DNA from 3 places in the Desulfovibrio desulfopostgatei genome. Region 2 is predicted to be linked to each of the others. Evidence: riboswitches for the same ligand, from Rfam matches in the RefSeq annotation. Region 2 holds a riboswitch; each other region holds the start of a gene.

Region 1 (7,467 bases), 2.0 Mb from region 2:
GGTGAGGGCATCGCGCTCTGCCAGGGCGCGGTTTTTGCGGATAAGATCCTGAATGTCAAGATTCATGGAGATACGGCACAACAGCTCTTCAAAGGAGGAGGTTTTGAATACGTAATCATTGGCGCCTGACCGCAGAAATTGCGCACCCGCGTCCGTACCCACAGAAATGACAATAATGGACAGCTCGTCCATGGTGTGGGTTTTGCGGATGGCGGCGGTGAGTTTGATGCCGTCCATGCCGGGCATGTAGTGGTCGGCCAGCACAACGCGTATGGCGGGGTGCTCCTTGAGGATCTGCAAGGCTTCCAGGCCGTTGCTTGCAGTGTAAGCCGTGATGCGCTGACGACGCAGCAACTCGGATACCTGCATGCACCAGAGGTTGGAATCGTCCACAATCAGGGCTTCAACACCGCTGTTGGCGCGCAGGCGGCTCACCACGCGCATGAGGTACATCATATCATCGGGGGTGCGCTTGACGATGTAATCGGTAACACCCTGCAGCATGAGGCGTTTATAGATGTCTTCGTCAAAATGGGCGCTGACCACCACCACAGGGATATTTCGGGCAAGGATGGCAGGGACAATTTCGCCGTTGGGGGCATCAGGCAGGTTGAGGTCGCAAAGGGCCAGAAAGTACTGCGAAGGGTTGTCCTCCAGCAGTTTCAAGGCTTGCTGGCGGTTCTCGGCGCATTCGTAGGAAAGCCCCAATTGTTCCTTGAGATTGTGCGCCATAAAACGTGCTGTTGTCCGGCTGTCTTCAACGATGAGAACTTTCTGCATGTTTGCTTCCGCATGGGGGATTGGTTTGGGGCAGGATAAAAAAATTGCGCCGTGCAAGAGTGCGGAACCTGCGCGGCGGCTGTGAATTCTAATCGTATTGATTTTTGCTCTTGCAGTCAAAAGGGATAAAGGCTCTTGCGTGTTATATTTGCAGAGCCTTCCCTGTACAGCGCAGTCAGCGAAACAGCGGGCCAGAGCCGCGGGAACCATTGCCAGCCTCAGTTTTTCCCAAGATAACAGGCAACAAGCCCTGCGCGTGCAGAGTCCGCTGGCAATTGTGGGCGGCATTACCGCAATGTATGTGGCTCCAACTGGTGTATTGCCCATTTTGCTTGGGGGAGCACGTTGCCTTGGCATTCTCCCGGCAAAGAGGTAGCAATGCCCATGTCGCCATCAATATTGCTCGCCATCCTCTTTGCCGCATTTTTACACGCGCTTTGGAATATTATTGTCAAAAGCGGCTCAAACAAGCTGTTTGAAACGGGTTTGAACGCTCTTGGCGCTTGCGCAGGCGCGTTGTGCCTGCTGCCTTTTTTGCCGCCTCTGCCGCAAGCCGCGTGGCCTTATCTTGGCATGTCGTGTCTGTGCCATCTTGGGTATTACATCTGCATTTCTGCCGCATATGAGCGGGTAGACATGTCTTTTGCCTATACTGTAATGCGCGGCTGCGCGCCCTTGCTCACCTCGCTGGCCCTGCTGGCCTTTGGCGTAAATATGTCTGCGGGCGCATGGTGCGGTGTGCTGACGCTTTGCGCCGGTATTCTGTGCCTTGCCACGGATAATATGCGCCGTGGCTATGGGTGGAGCGAAGTTTTTATCTCGTTGCGCACATCATGTGTCATTATGGGGTACACGCTGGCGGACGGCCTTGGTGCGCGCGAAAGCGGCAACGCTGCCACCTACACCACCTGGATTTTTTTGATCAACGCGCTCCCCGTGCATGTTTACATTCTGTGGCGGCATGGCTGGAGCTACGTAAGCTATGCCCGTAAGCGGCTTGCCGTGGGTACGTTTGGCGGCTTGGCGAGCATGGGGTCATACGGCATTGCCCTGTGGGCCATGACCCTTGCGCCCATTGCCGTGGTGGCGGCCCTGCGCGAAACCTCGGTGATCTTTGGCATGCTGCTGGCAATGTGGCTGCTGCACGAGCGTTTTACGCCCTTGCGCGGATTTTCTGTGCTGCTGGTTGTCGGTGGTGCCGCACTGCTCAAGCTGGCCTGATCAGGAGGCTGCAGGCAGGCGGACTAGCCGGTGATTATGGCGGCGGGCTATTGTGCGAATGTCTGCCATTGTTGATGTCTGGGCGCATGCCTCCCAGTGCGGCGGTAGTTCTGCCACTGGGGCAAGGCACCAGCCCCCGCGTAGACATCACGGGTACGTCCCTGACTCAATCTCCCCTCGCTGTTTGTTGCTGGCAGGCAACTGGCAGACAACAAGAAAGGGCGCTCCCTTGCGGGAACGCCCTTTTGTATTTTGAAGCAGAAACAGACTAGCTGTTTTCGCTTTCTTCAAACTTCTGCTTGAGCAGGTCGCCCAGGCTCTGACCGGCTTCTTGCGGGCCGGAATGGAATTCCTTGGGCTTGCGGCGTTCTTCTTCGTCCTTGATCTGCTTGATGGACAGGCCCAGACGGCGCTCTTCAGCGCTGACATGGATGACCTTGGCCTGGATTTCCTGGCCTTCCTTGTAGATCTCGGCGGGGGTCTTCACTTTCTTGCTGGAAAGTTCGGACACGTGCACCAGACCTTCAATGCCTTCTTCCACTTCAACAAAGAGGCCGAAGTCGGTGATGTTGGTCACGATACCCTTGATGGTGCAGCCCACGGGGTAGGTGTTGGGCACATGGCCCCACGGATCGTCCACCAGCTGCTTCACGCCGAGGGTGAACTTTTCGTTTTCCTGATCCACGGTCAGCACCTTGGCCTGCACGGTGTCGCCCACCTTGTACAGTTCGTTGGGATGACGCACTTTCTTGGTCCAGGAAATGTCGGAAACGTGGATAAGACCGTCGATGCCGTCCTCGATGCCAATGAACATGCCGAATTCGGTAATGTTCTTGATGACGCCTTCAAGGACGGTGCCTTCGGGGTACTTTTCAGCAACCAGTTCCCAGGGATTGGGGCGAACCTGCTTCATGCCGAGGCTGATGCGCTTTTTGTCGCCGTCCACGCCCAGGATGACCACTTCGACTTCGTCGCCGGTGTGAACCATCTGGGAAGGATGACGCAGCTTGCGGGTCCAGGACATTTCGGAAATGTGCACCAGGCCTTCAACGCCGGGTTCCAGTTCCACAAATGCGCCGTAATCAACCAGGTTGGTGACCTTGCCGCTGCACTTGGCCCCTTCGGGGAAGCGAGCGGAGATGTCCTGCCACGGGTCGGGCACGAGCTGCTTGAGGCCGAGGGAAACTTTGTTGTTGTCGCGATCGAAGGAAAGCACCTTCAGGGTCAGTTCCTGACCGATGGTGATCATTTCCTTGGGATGGCGAATGCGCTTCCAGCTCATGTCGGTGATGTGCAGCAGGCCGTCGAGGCCGCCGAGGTCAACAAACACGCCGTATTCGGTGATGTTCTTGGCCTTACCGGTAACGATCTGGTTTTCTTCAAGGGTGCGCAGCAGATCCTGGCGTTTGGAATCGCGCTCCTCTTCAAGCAGCACGCGGCGAGAAACGATAACGTTGCTGCGGCGGCGGTTGATCTTGAGCACGCGGAATTCGAATTCCTGGTTGACCAGGGCATCCATATCCGGCACGGGGCGCAGATCCACATGTGAACCGGGCAAAAACGCTTCCACACCGCCGATGTCCACGGTGTAGCCACCCTTGATGCGGCGGACAATGTGGCCCTTGATGACCCGGTTGTTTTCCTGCACGTCTTCGAGCTGGTCGAACACCTGCATGCGCTTGGCTTTCTCGAAAGAAAGAGTGATGGTGCCGTCGTTTTCGTTCTTGCGAACAACGTAAACGTCAACACGATCGCCCACTTTGACGGAAATGTTGCCGGCGGGGTCGCGGAATTCTGCCGCGGGAATCTGCCCTTCGGACTTGAAATTCACGTCAACAAGCACATTGTCATCATCCACGCGGACGATTTCGCCCTTCGTGATAGAGCCTTCCTCAAGATCGCCGAAATCGGGATTGAGGTAGTTTTCAAGGGCGCTTTCGAAATTGATTTCGTTGTCGTGCCCGGTTTCCAAACCTGCCATATGTCCAGCCTCCAAACATAATTTCCCCATAACAGGGAGGTGCCTTATTATCAGGATTTCAGTAAAAGAACAAGAAAAAATACGCGCCAAATCGGCTTTAGCCGCCGAAAAATCGGGATTCCACGCCGCTCCGGACGGCGCAGGCGCGGCAACCCGCGCGGGGCATACCCTGCAAGGGCCTGCCTGGCGGGGCTTGCAGGGTATGCCTACTTGACTTTTATTGCCGCATGAATTGTTTTGAAAAGGTCGGCGGGGAATTCCGTTAAAATCGGAAACAGTCGCGCTGCGGTAAGAGGGAACGAAGCTTCATCGTTCCGCCACATGGCGGGGCGCTACAGCCAGTCGCGCGAGCGGCGAAGGCGAAGTCTAGGCAAGGGGCGCAAGGCCCCCATGCCCTCAAGTCCGAATATCCTCCGGCATTTTATCCAACTTCAACCCGTCAACGCGCCATTGAGGAGGTTGCCATGCTGCGTACTACGCCGCATTTCATTCTGCATTTTTTCACCCGCACCCTTTTGCCCATTCTTTTGCTGTGCGCCGTCATGGGCGCGCCTGCGCTTGCCCCTGCCGCTGAATCCGGCGCAGAGAGCCCCAAGGCGGGCGTGCTGCTGGTGGCCTTTGGCACCAGTGTTCCCGAAGCCCTGGCTTCCATGAAGGCCGTGGATGCGGAGTTCAAGGCCGCTTTTCCCGGTCAGCCGGTGGTGTGGGCCTATACCTCGCAGATTATCCGCAAAAAAATAGCCGCCGAGGGGCATCCAGTGGGCGGCATCAGCGATGGCCTCGCCCAGCTTGCCAAGGACGGCGTGAAGGTCGTGCGCGTACAGTCGCTGCACGTCATGGCGGGCGAGGAGTTCAGCGCGCTTGAACGGGCCGTGCTTATCGATCTGCAAAAAAATCCGGGCCGCTTTGACTCCGTGTTTCTTGGCCGCCCCATGCTGGAATCGAAAAAAGACGCGCAGGAACTCATTCAGGCCATCAGGGAAGACGTGAAATCCCTGCGCGGCAAGGATGCAGCCCTGGTGCTCATGGGCCACGGCCAGAGCCACGGCCGGGCAGATCTGACCTTTGAAGGCACGCGCGCCGTGTTCCACGATGCGGATAAGCGCGTGTTTATGGCAACCGTTGAGGGCGCGCGCAGCGTGGACGACCTGCTGGTGGAGCTCAAGGCCGCCAAGGTCAAGAAAGTGGTTATCGAACCGCTCATGCTGGTGGCTGGCGATCATGCGCACAACGATCTGGCTGGGGATGAAGACGACTCCTGGGCCTCAAAGCTCAAGGCCGCAGGCTTCAAGGTGGAGACCAACCTCAAGGGTTTGGGCCAGATTGCCGGTGCGCGCGCCATACTGGTGCGCCATGCCCGCGAAGCTGCCGATGACCTGACCAAGGAACCCAGGAAGCAGTAGCAGGGCTTGCCTGCGCCGCATATTTGTTGCGGGAGCCGCATAAGCCGGGACAGCGCGCCTGGTTTGTGCGGCTTCCGCATTTTTGTGCGGGAAAATTGGGAGTGCGGGAGGTGCTGCTTCCGGCGCAGGATTTTTGGGAATTTTCGTGGGGTTCAGTGCGCGTGAGTCTGTTTGTGTCTCAAGCCTGCCGGGCCACCAGCCAGGCCAACATGCCGCCCTGCGCCGCAATGGCGGCCGCAAAGGCCAGCCAGCAGCCCCAGAGGGGCAAGGCCTTGGGCGCAATGCCCGCAGCCAGCGCCAGCATGCCCTGAAATGCCCGTTTGAGCGGCCACAGTAGTGCCAGGCCCGCCCACACTGAGGCGCTTAGGGTAAAAACCTGCAACTCCTTGATTTCCCACAGCCCCACCAGCGAAGCGTACAGATCCACTTTGCCAGCATTATAGGCATTGCCTATGAGTTCCAGTCGGTCCAGAGCCGGGCCGTCAGTGCAAATTGCGCCAAGAATGAAAAAAATGGCCACAAGACCAAGAAACAGCAGCAGAAAAAGACCGAAGGTGCGCATTTGCCAGCGGGAATGCGCCACGCCAGCAAAATCGCCGATGCGCCGCGCAAGAAAATGCAGGGGAATTGCCAGAAGCGGCACTGGCACAATGAGCAGGCCCAGACCGGGCCTCACCAGCGCAAACGATCCCCCTGCAAGCAAGAGGTAGCCTGCAAGCGAGAAAATGGATGCGGGTAAGGCGGCAAGGGGCATACGCGCTCCAGTGTCGGCGGTTCTGGCGCGTAGAACATGGGCGCGCTCGCATAAAATCCTATGCCAAAAAGGGGCAAAGGTCTATGCGGCAAAGGGAGTTGTGATAATTTGTCGGGGCTGGAGCGCACATGCGGCAATGCAAGCGTCCGCCGTCGGGCGAAGGGCTGGCGCTCTGTTTCAACCACTCTGGGCGGCGACTTTGATCTGATTTTCTGGCCTAGCGTTTGGGCGTGGCGAGAAAGGCGGGTATGCTGGCCGCAGCCGCCCGGCAGGATGCGTCATCCGGGTCAAAGCAGCACAGGATGGCGCACCATGATCCACCATCGCGCTGCTGCGCCACGCAGCGGTCAAGCTGTCTGTCGGGACAACTGGCGGCTGGGGCCAGATCCGGCAGGGCGGAGCGGCATGCAGCTTCTAGCCCTAGGCACTCGGCCTGCGCCTGAGTCTGATTTTTAGCTGGCGAACTGTGCCGGGCGCACCATTCTGGGCTGTCTACTTCTGCGATTTCTCTCGCGGAGGCAGCAGGGGGCAACAGGCACAGGGCCAGCAGGCATGCGGCGGCAAAGCCCATGATAAAGGCGCAGGGCAAAAACCCCGCGCCAGTGCAATCAATATTTTTTGCCACGCCTAGCGCTTGTCCACCACGCGCTTGGATTTGCTGAAGGTACGCGGCAGGCTGGCGTAGTCCGCCACGCTCACGGAAACACGGGCCATGATGGCCTTGTGCAGGCGGGTTTCAAGCTCATGGGACAGGGCGGCATCGTTGCCTGCGGTCTGCCCCTGCCCGCGTTCCACGGTGAGGGCCAGATGGTCGAGGGAGCGATCGTCGCGGGTGAGTTCCACCTGATATTCACCGCCAAGCTCCGCAAACTGGCCGATGACTTCCATGAGCTGACCGGGGTAGATGTTCACGCCACGGTAAATGATCATGTCGTCCGAGCGCCCAAGGATGCGATCATGGCGCGGCATGGCAAGGCCGCACGAGCATTGGCCCGGCAGCAGGCGCGAAAGGTCGTGGGTGCGGTAGCGCAGCAGGGGCACGGCCTCCTTGCACAGGCTGGTCACGACCATTTCGCCCACTTCACCCTCGGCAACAGGCTGCATGGTGACAGGGTCGAGCACTTCAATGATGAAGAGGTCGGCCCAGTAGTGCAGGCCTTCGTGGGCATCGCAGTCGATGGCGGTGCCGGGGCCGTACATTTCGGTCATGCCGCCGATGTCGTAACAGCCCTCAAGGCCGAGCTTGCTTTCAATGGCGAGGCGCATCTTTTCGCTGCGGGTTTCTGAGCCGCAGACCATGCGTTTGAGCTTGATTTTGCCGCGCAGAT
Region 2 (7,467 bases):
CAATAAAGAGCGCATACGCGCCCAACGCAAGGCCGCAGCAAACTTTGTGGTTATGCGCAGGCTATGTGATGAGGCGGCAAGAGCTGCCAGGCAACCTTGACTGGGTAGGCATACCCATTGACGGGGGAAAACATGGGCGTTCCAATCATTTTTCTGATTATTGCTCCCTTGGCTGGCATTATCGCCATGCAGCTCACCCCGCCCTTTTCCCGGCTTGCAGTTGTCCTCTCCCTGCTTTTTTCCCTTTGCGGCCTTGTGCTGCTCTACCGATACCTCCTGCTGCCCCTGCGCACGTTCGTAGCTGCCATTGCGCAACCGGACTGCGCTGAAATCCCTTCCATACCCACGGCCTGCGATGTTGTGCGCGCTCTGGAAGACAGCCTCAATGCCAGAGAGGCCGCGCTTCGCCACGACCTTGCCGAAGCGCGCGAAACAGCAGACAAACTCCGGCAGGAAATTCAGGAACTGCGCGAAAGGCGCGTTGTGGACATGCAGACGCAGCAGACGGCCCTTGCGGCCCTGCGCAACGCCCAGTCAGAGTTGAACGACCTGGCCACTGCTGCTGATGCGGGCAATGGGCTGCCCGAGGACCGCCCGCGTAAGGAGCAGATTCTTGCTCTTTCTGCGGCGCTGCACCATAGCGAAAGCATATTGCTGCACGCCAGCCAGATTTTGGACGCAGCCGCCACTGATAAGGACGAAGCAGATACTGAGCTTGCAGAGGCTTTCCCCTGGGATAGCCGTTACAACACGAACATTCCGGTCATTGACGGCCAGCACAAGCTCTTGCTTTCGTACATCAACAAGCTGCACCGTGGAATGCAGAAAGGCTGCGATAAAAAGCTGCTGCTCGAAATTCTTGATGATCTGACGGGCTATGCCTTCAGCCATTTTGCCACAGAAGAACTTTTCTTCAGCCGCACGCCATATCCGCTCACGGCAAGGCACATTGAAGTGCACCAGGGTTTCAGAAAAGCAGTGACAGAACTTCGTGAGGCCGTGCTTGACGACAAGGCCTTTATTGATATTGCCCTGCTGGAATACCTGAAAACCTGGCTGGTGGACCATATACAGCAGATGGATGTGGGTTTTGCCTCCTATGTGACCGGCACAAAAGCCACACCGAAACAGTGAGCCGCCTGCGGCCAAACCCCAATAAAAAACCCCGCCAAAAGCGGGGAGCAAGCGTTACCGGCAGAACAAACTGGCAGGATTCGTAAAAATTCAACGGCTGCACAATGCTGCCGCTATTCGCTCACGGCTGGCGCGGTCAAGAAGGCGCTGGTTGGAACTGCCCCTGAACTGCAACTCAAGATCGCGGAGGCTTTCCACATAGGGGCCATCCACAAGAACATCCGTCAGTTCCAGCAGCCGGTTTGTCCAGTAGTCATTGCGGGCAAGCAGGGCTTCAAATGTGTAACCCGTGTAGGTCATCACATTTTTGCGCATGGCCTGCACGCCCTCGGCTACGGCGCAGAGCGCCTGGGCCTGCTCAAAGGGCTCCCCGCCAGACAGCGTCACTCCCGACAGAAGAGGGTTTTCCCCAATCTGGGCAAGGGCGGCCTCCGCCGTAAACGGAAAGCCGCCCTTAAAGTCGTGCGTCTGCGGATTGTGGCATCCTTTGCAGTGATGCGGGCAACCCTGCGTGAACAGGACATACCTCAGGCCCGGGCCGTCCACTATGGATTCCTCCACAATGCCTGACAGCCGCATGACCCCGGCATTACCGGATTCAGGCATGCTTGACACGATCGCGCTCTTCCGAGCGCTTGGCGTTGTTGAAACGGTCAAGCGTTCCCACAAGGTAACCGGTGATGCGGCGGGTACGTTCAAAGCCCACATCCTGACCCACAAGTTTCTGCGCGGGCTTGGTTTCCTCGAACAGACGCGATTTCATTAGCATTGTCGCTCTCCTTGTTCTATAAGCAAAAGTTGATGAAAATTGTATATGACCGCTAGTCCCACTTGGGGGTGTGCGGGTATTTTTTACGCAGTTCTTTAAGCAGCTCGGCGCTTACGCCTTCGCCTTCCTTGCGGCCGCAGCGGGGGCAGGCGCCGTTGATCACGCCCACATAGCCGCAGACAGGGTCGCGATCCAGAGGATGGTTGATGGAGCCGTAACCAACGCCATTATCGTGCATAAACCGGATGATGCTCTCAAAGGCTTCAAGGTTCTTGCAGGTATCCCCATCCAGCTCCACATAGGTGATGTGGCCCGCATTGGTCAACGCGTGGTACGGGGCCTCGATCTGTATCTTTTTAAAGGCCTTGATGGGGCAGTACACCGGCACGTGGAACGAGTTGGTGTAGTAATCCCTGTCGGTGATGCCGGGGATGCTGCCGTACTTGGCTTTATCGAGGTTGACAAAACGCCCGCTCAGGCTTTCCGCCGGGGTGGCGATGAGTGAAAAATTGAGTCCGGTCTTTTCGGCTTCGTCATCGCACCGCTTGCGCAGGTGCGTAACAATCTCGATGCCGAGCTTCTGGGCATCTTCGCTTTCGCCGTGGTGCTGGCCCACAAGAGCCTTGAGCGTTTCGGCAAGACCGATAAAGCCCACGGTCAGGGTGCCGTGCTTGAGCACTTCTTCAATACTGTCGTCCCAACCCAGTTTGTCGGAATCGAGCCAGATGCCCTCGCCCATGAGGAAGGGATAGTTGCGCACTTTTTTGGCGCTCTGGATCTTGAGCCGATGCAGCAACTGGCGGAACACCAGATCAATCTTGTCATCCAGCAGAGCGTAGAAACGGCTGATGTCGCCACGCGCATCCAGCCCGAGCCGGGGAAGATTGATGGAGGTGAAGCTCAGATTGCCGCGACCGCACGTAACCTGCCTGTCCTTGTCGTACACGTTGCCAAGCACGCGTGTGCGGCAGCCCATGTAGGCCACTTCCGTATTATAGTCGCCCGGGCGGTAGTACTGGAGGTTGAACGGCGCATCAAGAAAGCTGAAATTGGGGAAGAGCCGCATGGCGGAAACATCCATAGCCTGCTTGAAAAGGTCGTAGTTGGGATCTTCAGGATTATAGTTGACCCCGGACTTCACCTTGAATATCTGCACGGGGAAAATGGAGGTCTCCCCATTGCCAAGCCCGGCCTTGGTGGCGCGCAGCAGGTTTTTAACAACCATGCGCCCCTCGGCAGAAACATCCGTGCCGTAGTTGATGGAGCTGAAAGGCACCTGTGCGCCTGCACGGGAATTCATGGTGTTCAGATTATGGATCAGGGCTTCCATGGCCTGATAGGTGCGGCGCTCGGTGTATTTGAGGGCTTCGCCGGCTGCATAGGCATGCGCGCGCGTCACAAGTTCGCGCCGGGCCTCGGGGACAGCCGCCACAAGGGCCTCTCCAAAAGCATCGCAGGTGCCAAGGCGCGGGCCTTCGGGCAACAGGGCGATGGTTTCTCTGGCGGCGTCAATGGCTGCCTGCTCCTCCAGATTCTGGGCAATGCGCAAAAATGCGGCAAAAGCGCGTTCATATTCCTTGCGGTAGGTCTTGATAACGCCTTCGGCCATGGCAAAGTCAAAATGCGGCACACTCTGGCCGCCGTGCATTTCATTCTGGTTGGCCTGAATGGCAATGCAGGCAAGGGCCGAGTAGCTCTCAATGGAATTGGGCTCGCGCAAATGCCCGTGCCCCGTGGAAAAACCATTTTTAAACAAGGGGATAAGGTCAATCTGGCAGCACGTTTCCGTGAGCATGTAAAAATCTTTGTCGTGAATGTGGATATCGCCGTTAAGGTGCGCGGCGGAGGCGTCCTTGGGCAGAATGTAGTTGTCGATGAAGAATTTTGACCCCTCGGAACCATACTTGAGCATGGTGCCCATGGCCGTATCGCCATCGATATTGGCATTCTCGCGTTTGATGTCTTCCTGCAGGGCCGGGGAATACGTAAGTTTTTTATAGATATCCATGAGATACGATTCCGCATTACGGATTTTCGTATGCTCGGCCCGGTACAGGATGTAAGCCTTGGCACTTTTGGCGTAGTCGTACTGAATCAGGGTTTCTTCAACAACATCCTGAATTTCTTCCACATGCTTGAGGCTGCGCGACTCCAGCTTTTTGCACACCTTTTCGGTGACAAACAGCAGGTCAGTCGGGGACATGTCTTCACCGCCAACGGCCTGATTGGCCTTGGTGATGGCATTGAGAATCTTGACCGAATCAAAAGGCACTTCCGTGCCGTCGCGCTTTATAATGCTGGCGAGCATGAACTTCGCTCCAACGTGTGGGCTATGAACAAAAAGGCCGCCCGGACAAAACGGGCGGAGAGGCCATCAATGGCCCTTTTCTGACGGTTCATCTGCAAAAGCCCGTTGCAGATGCTCCACTTTCTTAGAACGGTTGAAAGCAGGTCTTCCGGCTTGCCTGCCGCTTTTCGGCCTTCCCGGTTTTATCCAGTGGCACACGAGGAAAAGCGGTGTTGAACAGGCACACGGCGGCGGGTCCGCTCCCGATTTTCACGGGGATTCCCTATTAAGCTCCATGGCGCTTTCAATGTCTAGAAAATCTCAAAAGAATTGCACCCTGTCAATAAACACACGCAAAAAAGCTCTCCTAGTGCCGTAGCAACACTGCGAATTCACTATTGAATTTTCTTGCCTGCCCAATTTTTCACTACATCAAGGCCGCAAAACAGCGAGGGCGGGAACAAAAATGTTCGCCCTGACTGATGCCAGATCAGGCAACCCGACCCGCAACATGTGTGGCTTTGATTGGCGCTGCTGAAACATTTCGCCATGAATTCAGGCATCATACCCGCATGGCGCTGCCGCCCAGGCCCCGGCACTGCGACCGCAGCCGATACCTGGCGAGCCTTCCTCAGAAAGCAGTTCCCGTAACGCAGACAAGAACTTACTCTACCCACGCCGGGTTTTCAAGACGGCCTCCCCCACGTAAGGGGACTTACCTCGGACTTGACATTTTTATTTGCCCGCCCCTTGCCGAAGATATCGTTTATAAAAACTTTTTTTGTACGCGCAAACAGTGATTGAGCATTCCGTAACAGCCAATAAACACAAGGGGCCGCATCGGCCCAACTCCGCTTCCGCCGTTGTTTTGCAGGGAAGTACAATCGGATACCCGATGCGGCCCGTCAACAAATCCGAAACGCCGCCTATGGCAGCAGGATCATGTTGTAGAGGTTTTTGTCGTCCAGATACTTCTGCGCCACAGCCTGAATATCCGCAGGGGTCAGCTTGGCTGCTTTGTCGATGAGCGACTTGCTGAAATCACGTGGCAGGCCCAGCACGGCGTCTGTGGCGGCCACGCCCGCGCGGGAACCAAGGCTTTGCTTGTCGCGGTAGTATTCGCCAAGCAGGCGGTTGGCCCCGGCTTCAAGCAATTCCGCAGGCAGGGGTTTTGCCTTGATATCGGCAATAATCTTGGCAAAGCCTTCACGCGCCTGCGCCACCTTGTCAGGTGTGGTGCCAATGTAAAAAGCCATCATGCCAGCCTGAGGCATGGCGCGGTAAAAGGCCGTGACCGTGTATCCGAGGCCCTGCTCGTCACGCATCTGGCTGAACAGCAGGCCGCTCTGCCCGGAAAGCACAGACTGCAAAAGCATGAGCGCCGGGGCATCCGGGCTGGTGTAAGGCACAGCCTTGAACATCTGGAGCACGTGGGCCTGATTGCGCCCCGGCAGATGCAGATCAAGGTTGCGGGCATCACCCCATGAGGGGGCGGGCAAGGAGAAATCCTTTTTGTCTGGCGTGGGCAGAGTACGGGCAAAGGCCAGCACGGCCTCGCGGTCAAAATCGCCTGCCACTGCCAGCACCCAGGGCTGCACGAGTTGCTTGTCCCAGAACGAGCGCACATCCTTGGGCGTAAACCTGGAGAGGTTCGCTTCCGTACCCAGACTGTCGTAGCCGTAGGGCTGCCCGCCGGGGAAGATGAAGGGATTCACCCGCGAGAACAGGAAGGAGGTGGGCCTGTCTGCCCGCTGGCGGATGGCGGCCTTCATGTTTTCCGCTTCACGCTTGATTTCCTTGGCTTCAAAACGGGGCTTGCCCAGCACCTCGCCCAGCATGGAGAAATAATCGGCATTAAACCGGGCCGGGCCAGTCAGGGACACTGTAAAGGTTTGCAGGCCCGCCTTGGCGGAGAGTGAAGCCGCGCGGTCAGCGAAGTAGCGTTCCATGGCCTGGGCGTCCAGTTTGCCGCTGCCATCGCCAAGTGTGCTGGCCGTCAGTTCTGCCAGCCCCTGCTGGTCGGGCTTCAGCAGGGCGTTGCCGCCGGGCAGCATGAGATCAACCGCCACATAGGGCACTGTGGCATCAGGGATAAGAATGACGGTACGTCCCTGCCCCAGATCGACCACTTCCTGCTGACCCGCAGTGGCCGAAGCTTGTTGCGCGGTTTTGGCAGCGGCGCTGCCGGGCCAGTTCTTTTGCAGCACGGCTTGCAGATCGGGCAGTTTGGCATTCTCAGGCGCAAGCACACGCACCCGCGCCCTGCCGGGGTCAAGCCAGAGGTCAATGGCCTGCTGTACCTGCGGCTGCGAAACATTGCGCTGGGTGAAGCGCAGGTTCTGTTCCGCCACATCGCCGCCCAGCTCAAACTGGACGCTGCCTAGCCAGGAGGCCAGGCCGTTGAGCGTTTCCGCCGAGCGGTCCATGCTGTCTTCAAGGTTGTAGCGGGCGCGCTTGAGGGCTTCGGGCTTGAAGTCTGCGGCCTTGAGTTTGGCAAGGTCTGTGGTCAGCCCCTGCCAGAAGGCCTCCAGCTTTTCCGGAGCCATATTGGCGGTAATATACAGCATGCCCGCACGCTCAAGGCTCATGTTGCCCACGCTGATGCTGTCCACAAGCTGTTTTTCATACTCGTATTTGCGGCTCAACAGCGAGGTGCCGTCACCGCCAAGCAGGTAGCTCAGTACGTCCAGATCCACAGAGCGCAGGTCGCGCAGGGCTGGCGCAGGAAAGGCCATGCCCAGATAGACCTTGTTCCAGGGGCCGCGCACCACTTCAACGCGCTGACCGCCGGGGGCCGTGAGCAAATCAACCTGCGGCGGCGTAACAAAATCGTTGGTGTTGGCCATGCCGCCAAAAAGTTCCTGCGCGTGTTGCAGCACTGCCTGCGGGTCAATATCGCCCGCCACCAGCAACATCATGTTCTGCGGCTGATACCAGCGCTGCACATAGGCACGCAGGTCGTCGGCGGTGATGGCGCGCACGGTTTCCTTAAAGCCGATGATGGGCCGCCCGTAGGGGGTGTTCTGGAGTGTGGACACCTGCAGGCTTTCAAACAGCCTGCTCATGGGCGAATCCTGATCGCGCTCAAGCTCGGAAATCACCACTTCTTTTTCCGACTCCAGCTCCTTGGGATCCAGAGCGGCCTGAAAGGCCATTTCCTTCACCACGTCCATGCCCATGCGCCAGTGAGCGGCGGGCATGTCCGTCATGTACCATGTTTTGTCAAAGCTGGTAGCTGCGTTGAGGTAGCCGCCAAGGGCTTCCACATCGCGTGCCA
Region 3 (7,467 bases), 1.3 Mb from region 2:
AATTCGCTCGGCGTGCCAAAGGGCGTAAATGTGGAGGCCCCAACGCCAAAGATGGCGATTTCGGGCGTAAGCTCACGGGTGACGGCGTGGAGGTTCCAGCCTTTTTCGCTCAGCCACTGGTCAACTTCAGGCCTGTCCATGTTGCCGATCTGGGCCAGCACGGGGATGTCGTGGACGCACAGGGCGTTCATGACCAGCTCTGCCTGCTTGACGCCGCCGGTGATGGTCAGGTCGCCGGTAACGATAATGCCGTCAGCCTGCGAGAGTTCCGGTATCTGGGCAAAACGTTCAGGCTCGTCGTGGATGTCGCCCACGGCGATCCAGAGAAAATCCTGAGAGTCGGCGCTTGGCATGGTATTGCTTCCTTTGTTACAGTGGCACAGGTGTTGAGAATGCCACACATTGCACCACAAGGAAAGAGCCGCTTGCCCTCCAATGCCACGCCCCCCGCGCCTGTGCCGCCCAGCCAGTCAGTGAATCAGCCGGATGCTCCGCCAACGAGTTTGGCGGGCAATCTTTCTGGCGAGTTGTCCGATGCTACGGCTCAGGCCAGAAACGATGTGCGTAAAGTTATGCGCCGTCTGCGGGCGGAGCAGTCGCCCCAGTTGGCCGAAATCCGCAGCGAGGCGGCGCAGAGCAGGCTGATGGAATCCGCCCTGTGGAAGAATGCCCACTCCGTGGCCCTCTATGTGGGCGTCAGGGGCGAGCTTGGCACGCAGGCCCTGCTGCGCGCAGCGTGGCAGGCCGGTGTGCTTGTGTGGCTGCCGCGTGTGCGGCGCAGCGAACCGGGATTTATGGATTTTGTGGCCTGCAGCGGCCCGGATCAGTTGCGGCCCGGCCCTCTCGGCCTGCTTGAACCGCACGATTCCCTGCCCGGTTTCGGGCCGGAAGCAGCGGGCGGCAGCGGCGCGGGGGAAGCGCACCCACTTGCCCCCGATCTTGCGCTCCTGCCCGGCGTGGCCTTTGATCTCGCTGGCGGGCGGCTGGGCTATGGCGGCGGCTATTACGACCGCTTTCTGGAAAAAGGATTCACCTGCCCCCGCGTGGGCCTGTGTTTTGAATTTCAGCTTGTGGAATCCCTGCCCCTGGCCCCCTGGGACCAGCGGGTCAACTACATATGTACTGAAGAGCGTATGCTGTGTCTGTAAGCTATATTCCCTTTGTTTTCCCCGGTGTTCCGCAGGTGCGTTGCGCCTTTCAGACCCGCGCCGGAGGCGTGAGCCTTGGCGAGTTTGGCGGCGGCAACATTGCTTTTACCGTGCAGGATAACCCCGAACACGTCATTGCCAACCGCCGCAGCCTGCTGGAAGGCCTGCGCCCGCAAGGCATGACCGCCTGGGCCGAACTGATGCAGGTGCACGGCGATGGTTTTGTTTTTGAGCCGGAAGCCGTGGCCTGCGAAACGCCCGTCACGGCGGAGGGCGACGGCATGGCCACAGCGCGTCCCGGCCTTGGCCTGCTCATTAAGACGGCAGATTGTCAGCCCATCCTCATTGCCCACAAAAGCGGCGCGTATATCGCCGCCATGCACGCGGGCTGGCGCGGCAACCGCTGCGATTTCCCCATCACGGGCGTAGCCCGCTTCTGCGAGCGTTATGGTCTTGAACCGCGCGATCTGCTGGCAGTGCGCGGCCCCAGCCTCGGGCCGGGCAAGGCGGAATTTGTCAATTTTGACAAGGAGTGGGGCGATCCCTACCTGCCCTGGTTTGACGCCAGCAGTAAAACCATGGATTTGTGGGGCCTTACGCGGCACCAGCTTGAGCGCGCGGGGCTTTTGCCGCGCAATATCTACGGGCTGGACATCTGCACCGCCAGCAACAACGAGCAGTTTTTTTCCTACCGCTGCGCCAGACGCTCGGGCCGTCAGGCCAGCCTTGTGTGGATAGCAGCCTTGAGCCATTGACAGGCCGCAGGGCCGCGCCTAGAGTGTTGGCGGCATTGGTAGCCGGGTAGACCGGCTTGAAAAGGGAATCCCGTGAAAAACGGGAGCGGACCCGCCGCCGTAAGGTTCTTAACCTTGCTCCATATTGCGCCACTGGAAACGGGAAGGCCGGAGCAGGGGAACCAAGCCGGAAGACCTGCCATGCCCCAAGGTGCGCAGTCATGGAATGACGGCACCACGGTGCGGCATTGGCCGCCCCACGGCAACGGGTTTTTGCCGGCAGGACAGAGGAAATACGGGCCTCTTCCACCACGAGTGGAAGAGGCTTTTTTTATGCTCGCGCGGCGCAGGCCGCCACTGGGCAAGGGTCTGACCCCTGAGGTCAGCCAACGCTTTGGCCCGCGTGTGCCCCCGCAGGCTACGGCCAGAGGGCTGGCATGACCAGAACGACCGCATCTTCTCACTCCTCCTTCCCGCAATCCCGCAGGCTGTGGCCGGTTTTTACCGGTCTTGTGGTCGTGTGGCTTGTTTCGCTGCCGCTGGCCTGTTTGCCGGGGCCTGTGCCCTTGAGCGCACAGAGCGTATTTCGCGCTTTGGCGGCATTGGCAGGCTTTGCGTCCGCACCCGATGATCCGGCCCTGACCGGGGTTGTGGTAAGCATCCGCCTTGCCCGTGTGTGCCTGGCCGCCCTGTGCGGCGGCGCTCTGGCTATGGCCGGGGCAGCATTGCAGGGCGTGTTGCGCAATCCGCTGGCTGATCCTTTTACTCTGGGCATTTCCGCCGGGGCTGCCTGCGGGGCCAGTATGGCTATAGCCCTTGGCGGGCCGCTGGTGGCCATACTGGGGAGTATTCCGTGGTTGGGCGGCGTGCCGGGGCTGGCCGGGTTCAGTCATGCCGGGCTGGTGGCCCCTGCGGCCCTGATCGGCGCGCTGGCGGCCCTTGGCGGCGCACTGTGGCTGGGGCGCGGAGATGGTGCGTTCAGCCGGGAGAGCATTATTCTTGCGGGCATTGCCGTAGCTGCATTTTTGGGGGCGCTGGTGGCCCTTGTGAAGGCCCTCAACGAGGAATCCGTAACCAGCATCGTGTTCTGGATCATGGGGTCTTTTCAAGGCCGGGGCTGGAGCAGCCTGCCCCTCTTGTTGACGACCCTTGTACCGGGCTTGCTGGCAACGGCCTTTGGCTGGCGCGCTCTGGACGTGCTTTCCCTTGGGGATGAGCAGGCCGCCCAGACAGGCCTTGATGTGGGCCGCGCCCGCCTGTGGCTGCTGGCCGGGGCAAGCTGCATGACCGCGGGCTGCGTGGCCGTGGCCGGGGTGATCGGCTTTGTGGGGCTGGTGGTGCCGCACGTGCTGCGTCTGCTGCTGGGTTGGGGGCACGGCCCCTTGCTGACTGCGGCCTTTTTCGGCGGCGGGGTGCTGCTGGTCTGGGCGGATGTGCTGGCCCGTTGCGTGCTTTCCGGCGGGCAGGAATTGCCCGTGGGCGTGGTCACGGCCTTGCTGGGCGGGCCATTTTTCGCCCTGCTGGTGCGGAGGCGCTGATGCTGCGGCCTGACCAAGATATTCGTCATGAGGGGCGCACTGCACCGCCTGTGCTGCGTGTTGCCGGGGTGCGCGCCGGATACGGCGGGCAGAGCGTGCTGCGGGACGCGGGCTTTACCCTGCACGCCGGGGAGTGCGCCGCCCTGCTTGGCCCCAATGGCAGCGGTAAAACAACGCTGCTGCGCACCCTTTCGGGGGTGCTGACGCCGCAGGCTGGCGCCATTGAGATTCAGGGCCGTCCGCTGGCAACATTGAAGCCGCGCGAGCGCGCCCGCATGGTGGCCGTGGTGCCGCAGCGAGGGCAGTTGCCGCAGGGCCTTACCGCGCGGCAGATGGTGCTGCTCGGGCGTTTTGCCCACCTTTCGTGGCTTGGAGCTTATGGGCGGGAAGATTATGCCGCAGCAGACCGGGCGCTTGAAGAAACCGGGGCCGCGCCGCTGGCGCACCGCAGGCTCACAGAACTTTCGGGCGGCGAGTTGCAACGGGTTTTGCTGGCCCGCGCCCTTGCGCAGGAAAGTCCGCTCCTGCTGCTGGACGAGCTGGCCGCAGGGCTGGACTGGGCACGCATGGTCGATCTGTTCGACTTGCTTGAGCGCCGCCGCGCCGCAGGAGCCTGCGTGCTCATGGCCGTGCACGACTGCAATCTGGCGGCTCTGTATGCCACGCGCCTCATGGGACTGCGGGATGGAAATCTGGTTTTTGACGGGCCGGTAGCAAATGTTTTTACCGAGGAGAATCTTGGTGCGCTCTACAACATACCCATCTGCGTGTTGCCCCACCCCCGGTGGGGACTGCCTCAGGCCCTGCTTGCCAGCGCAAAAGGCCCGTGGAGCGGGAAAAAAACTGCTAGCCCGGCTGCCCCTGCTGATGCTGCTGAGCCTGATGCTCCGTCTGGTTATGTTCCCGGCAGGAGCGCAGGCGGCCAACTCTGAAAACAGCAAGTCCAGTGATTCCGTCCCTATTGTCATCACGGACGACACGGGCGCAACAGTAACTTTTGCCCAACCCGTCAAAAGGGTGATCGCCCTGTACGGTGCGTTTAACGAGATTTTTCTGGCTCTGGGCGCTGGCGACCTGCTGGTGGCGCGCACCGCTGCCGACGGCAATCTGCCGGAGCTTGCGGCCCTGCCTGCCATTGGCACGCACATGCGCCCCAATGCCGAGCTTGTGCTGGCGCAACAGCCGGATGTTGTCTTGCAGCTTGAAGGCCGCAGCGAAGCCCAAACCCAGACCGAGAATTTGCGTTCCTTGGGACTCAAGGTACTGACCTTTGAAGTAAATTCCTTTGAACGGCTGTTTGAGGTGACGGAAACTCTGGGGCGGCTTGCCGGGCGCGAGGATAAGGCCCAAACCATCGTAAACGGCTGGAAGAGCCGTGTGCAGGCATTGCGCAGCCGCAATGCTGGCAAGCCCGTGGCGCGCGTCTTTTACGAGGTGCGTTATCCCAATCTGCTGGCTGCCGGACGCGGTGGCATCAGTAGCGAGATACTGGCCCTTGCGGGGGGCGAAAACGTGGTGAGCGACGGTAAAAAACTGGTGCGCTACAGCGAGGAATCCCTGATTGCGGCAGACCCGGATGCGTACATTATTCAGAAAGGTCCCATGAATCCTGAACCAACGCCTCTGGCCGAGCGCGATCATTACAGGGATTTGCGCGCTCAGCGCGCTGGCCGCGTACTTATAGTTGACGAAGAGCGGTTTGCCCGCCCCGGCCCTCGCGCCCTGGATGCGGCGGAAGAGCTGGAAAACTGGCTGCACAGCTGATTCCATAAATATTTCAGAGTATTGTAAAGAGAGCAGGTAATGAACGGAATTCTCTACGGCGTGGGCGTCGGCCCCGGCGCGCCCGATCTTTTGACCCTGCGGGCAGTCAGGGTGTTGGGCGAGGTGGATGTTATCCTTGCGGCAGCCTCGCCCCGCAATGACTTTTCTGCGGCGCTGGACACGGCGCGTCCGCACCTGCGGGCTGATGTGCGCGTATTGCGGCTGGAATTTCCCATGACGCGCGACCGCTCCGTGCTGCGCGAGGCATGGCGCGTAGCGGCCCAGACCACCAGGGACGTGCTGGAAAGCGGCCAGAGCGCCGCCTTTCTGACCATTGGCGATCCGCTGGTGTACAGCACGTTTGGCTATCTCATGCGTACCCTTGGCGAATGCGCGCCGCATCTGGCGGTGGAGGTTATTCCCGGCATCACTTCCTTTCAGGCGGCAGCTGCCCGCACCCGCACCGTTTTGTGCGAAAACGGCGAGACCTTGCGCATCATACCGGGCATCAACAGTCGGGAGAGTCTGGAAGAATCATTGCAACAGAGTGATACTGCTGTGATTCTCAAGGCCTATCGCAACCTGCCCGCCATTGCGGAAGCCTTGGGCGCAACCAACAGGCTGGAGTCGTGCGTACTGGCAAGCCATGTGGAGCAGCCTGCGGAGAAGGTCTGTCAGGGCCTTGGCGGGGCTTGTGCTGCGGGTGAAACTCCGCCCTATATGTCGTTGATTTTAAGCCGTAAGCCGCAAGTGTAGCCCTGCGGCACAGGGAATGGCTGGGAGGGTAAGAAAAGGCGGGAAGAGTTTGGTGGCGGGGTGGGTGAGCCTGTCAGGCTGATTACGCAAACCCGACTTTTACGCCCTGAATGCGTCAGCGCCGGGATTTTGATGCTCACGTACTTGAGTACGCTGCGCTCAAAATCCCGGCGCTTCCTTTTCAGACCGCAAAAAGCGTATTTTGCAAATTCGCCCAACACCAGCCGTCGCCTCCGCCTTGCTGCGCGCCGCACAGGCGTCCCAACTCCGCCGGACGGCAGAATCTAACGCTTGACCGGCATAAACAGGTCAAACGGCATACTCGGATTCCAGTCCGCAGGGTACAATTCAAAGCAGGGGGCCTGCTCGTTCAGTTTCCATTTCTGCTGCCCGCCAAGCCACGTCTGGTACATGAACATGTATCCCGCACCGATGCTTTCCAGATTTGGCACAGTGCAGCGGGCGTAGGAGCCGGACGGTATGGCGGTGGTTTCAATCCCTGCCGGAATCTGTTCGTCAGCCTCAACAGCGGCCCAGTAGTCAAAATCCTGGGCATTGAGCATGATGGAAACGCCGTAGCTTTCCTTGCCATAAATTTTGGGCATTTGCGGGCAGAAGTTCTGCCATAGGGTTGGACAATCTTCCTTGGCTTTTGCCATGTTGGTACGCACCTTGATGCCCATAAGCTGCTTGGCCGGAAAATCCACAACTTTTATTTCAAATCCGTTCATAGGTACTCCTTGCGGGGATATATTGTGTGGGGTCAGCATGTTCCTGCTGGCGAAAATTCGCTCGACTTTTTTTGCGCTTCTGCCCACCGTGGCCCTTGGCGGGCAGAACCGAGATGGGAGAATAAATGGAAACACTTACCTACCAGCAGCGTATAGGCCTTGTGCTGCGCCACATTGAGCAGCACCTTGATGCCAGGCCAAATCTGGAAGAGCTGGCGCGCATAGCCTGTTTTTCGCCCTACCATTTTCACCGGATATTTTCTTCAATGGTGGGCGAGAGCGTTGCAGCATACGTGCGCCGTTTGCTGTTGGAGCGCGCCGCCATGCAACTTGGGCATTCCCCTGAATCTGTCACCCAGATAGCCCTTGGCGCGGGCTACGATAGCGTGGACGCCTTTACGCGGGCTTTTCGGGCGCATCTGGGCATGCTGCCATCCGAATACCGCCGCAGGAAGGGGCATCTGGAGGTTGCCCGCAGGCGAGATCTTACGCGTCCCCTGTTTTACCATGAAATGAGCGATCTCCCGCCCATGAATGTACGTGTTGAAAAATTTGCGCCGTGCTTGGTGGCTGCTGTGCGGCATACAGGGCCGTATGACGAGAGTTTCCCTGCATGGGAAAAACTGTGCGGCGCGCTGGAGGCTAACGGCCTGCTTTCTGATGCCTCAGTGGCGTACGGCGTGAGCTATGACAACCCGGACATTACCGCGCCCCAAAAGTGCCGCATGGATGCCTGCGTCAGCCTGCCGCCAGGATTGCTGGAAGCAAGTGCTGAATTGTGCCCCCTGCTACAGAA

Evidence for each region. A riboswitch is a leader RNA that binds a small molecule or an ion and turns the genes downstream of it on or off. The one in region 2 is predicted to bind cobalamin.
Region 1: linked by a shared signal. The riboswitch ahead of ACUZ9Q_RS14755 (sirohydrochlorin cobaltochelatase) and the one ahead of ACUZ9Q_RS06085 (anaerobic ribonucleoside triphosphate reductase) in region 2 are both predicted to bind cobalamin.
Region 3: linked by a shared signal. The riboswitch ahead of ACUZ9Q_RS11950 (FecCD family ABC transporter permease) and the one ahead of ACUZ9Q_RS06085 (anaerobic ribonucleoside triphosphate reductase) in region 2 are both predicted to bind cobalamin.

The regions. Positions count from the first base shown of each region.
Region 1 is NZ_JBRBQS010000002.1:3,391,373-3,398,839, forward strand. Features, by position in the region: gene ACUZ9Q_RS14740 (GGDEF domain-containing response regulator) at 1-780, opposite strand, end outside; gene ACUZ9Q_RS14745 (DMT family transporter) at 1,165-2,001, shown strand; gene ACUZ9Q_RS14750 (30S ribosomal protein S1) at 2,270-3,982, opposite strand; cobalamin riboswitch at 4,190-4,414, shown strand; gene ACUZ9Q_RS14755 (sirohydrochlorin cobaltochelatase) at 4,447-5,385, shown strand; gene ACUZ9Q_RS14760 (hypothetical protein) at 5,564-6,139, opposite strand; gene ACUZ9Q_RS14765 (hypothetical protein) at 6,357-6,764, opposite strand; gene ACUZ9Q_RS14770 (phenylacetate--CoA ligase family protein) at 6,767-7,467, opposite strand, start outside.
Region 2 is NZ_JBRBQS010000002.1:1,363,268-1,370,734, reverse strand. Features, by position in the region: gene ACUZ9Q_RS06105 (HD-GYP domain-containing protein) at 1-100, shown strand, start outside; gene ACUZ9Q_RS06100 (bacteriohemerythrin) at 133-1,134, shown strand; gene nrdG (anaerobic ribonucleoside-triphosphate reductase activating protein) at 1,225-1,740, opposite strand; gene nrdD (anaerobic ribonucleoside-triphosphate reductase) at 1,733-1,903, opposite strand; gene ACUZ9Q_RS06085 (anaerobic ribonucleoside triphosphate reductase) at 1,956-4,211, opposite strand; cobalamin riboswitch at 4,333-4,511, opposite strand; gene ACUZ9Q_RS06080 (M16 family metallopeptidase) at 5,117-7,467, opposite strand, start outside.
Region 3 is NZ_JBRBQS010000002.1:2,709,486-2,716,952, reverse strand. Features, by position in the region: gene ACUZ9Q_RS11965 (metallophosphoesterase) at 1-353, opposite strand, end outside; gene ACUZ9Q_RS11960 (5-formyltetrahydrofolate cyclo-ligase) at 393-1,148, shown strand; gene ACUZ9Q_RS11955 (polyphenol oxidase family protein) at 1,139-1,903, shown strand; cobalamin riboswitch at 1,922-2,100, shown strand; gene ACUZ9Q_RS11950 (FecCD family ABC transporter permease) at 2,320-3,420, shown strand; gene ACUZ9Q_RS11945 (ABC transporter ATP-binding protein) at 3,420-4,352, shown strand; gene ACUZ9Q_RS11940 (ABC transporter substrate-binding protein) at 4,303-5,184, shown strand; gene cobI (precorrin-2 C(20)-methyltransferase) at 5,224-5,940, shown strand; gene ACUZ9Q_RS11930 (GyrI-like domain-containing protein) at 6,225-6,671, opposite strand; gene ACUZ9Q_RS11925 (AraC family transcriptional regulator) at 6,797-7,467, shown strand, end outside.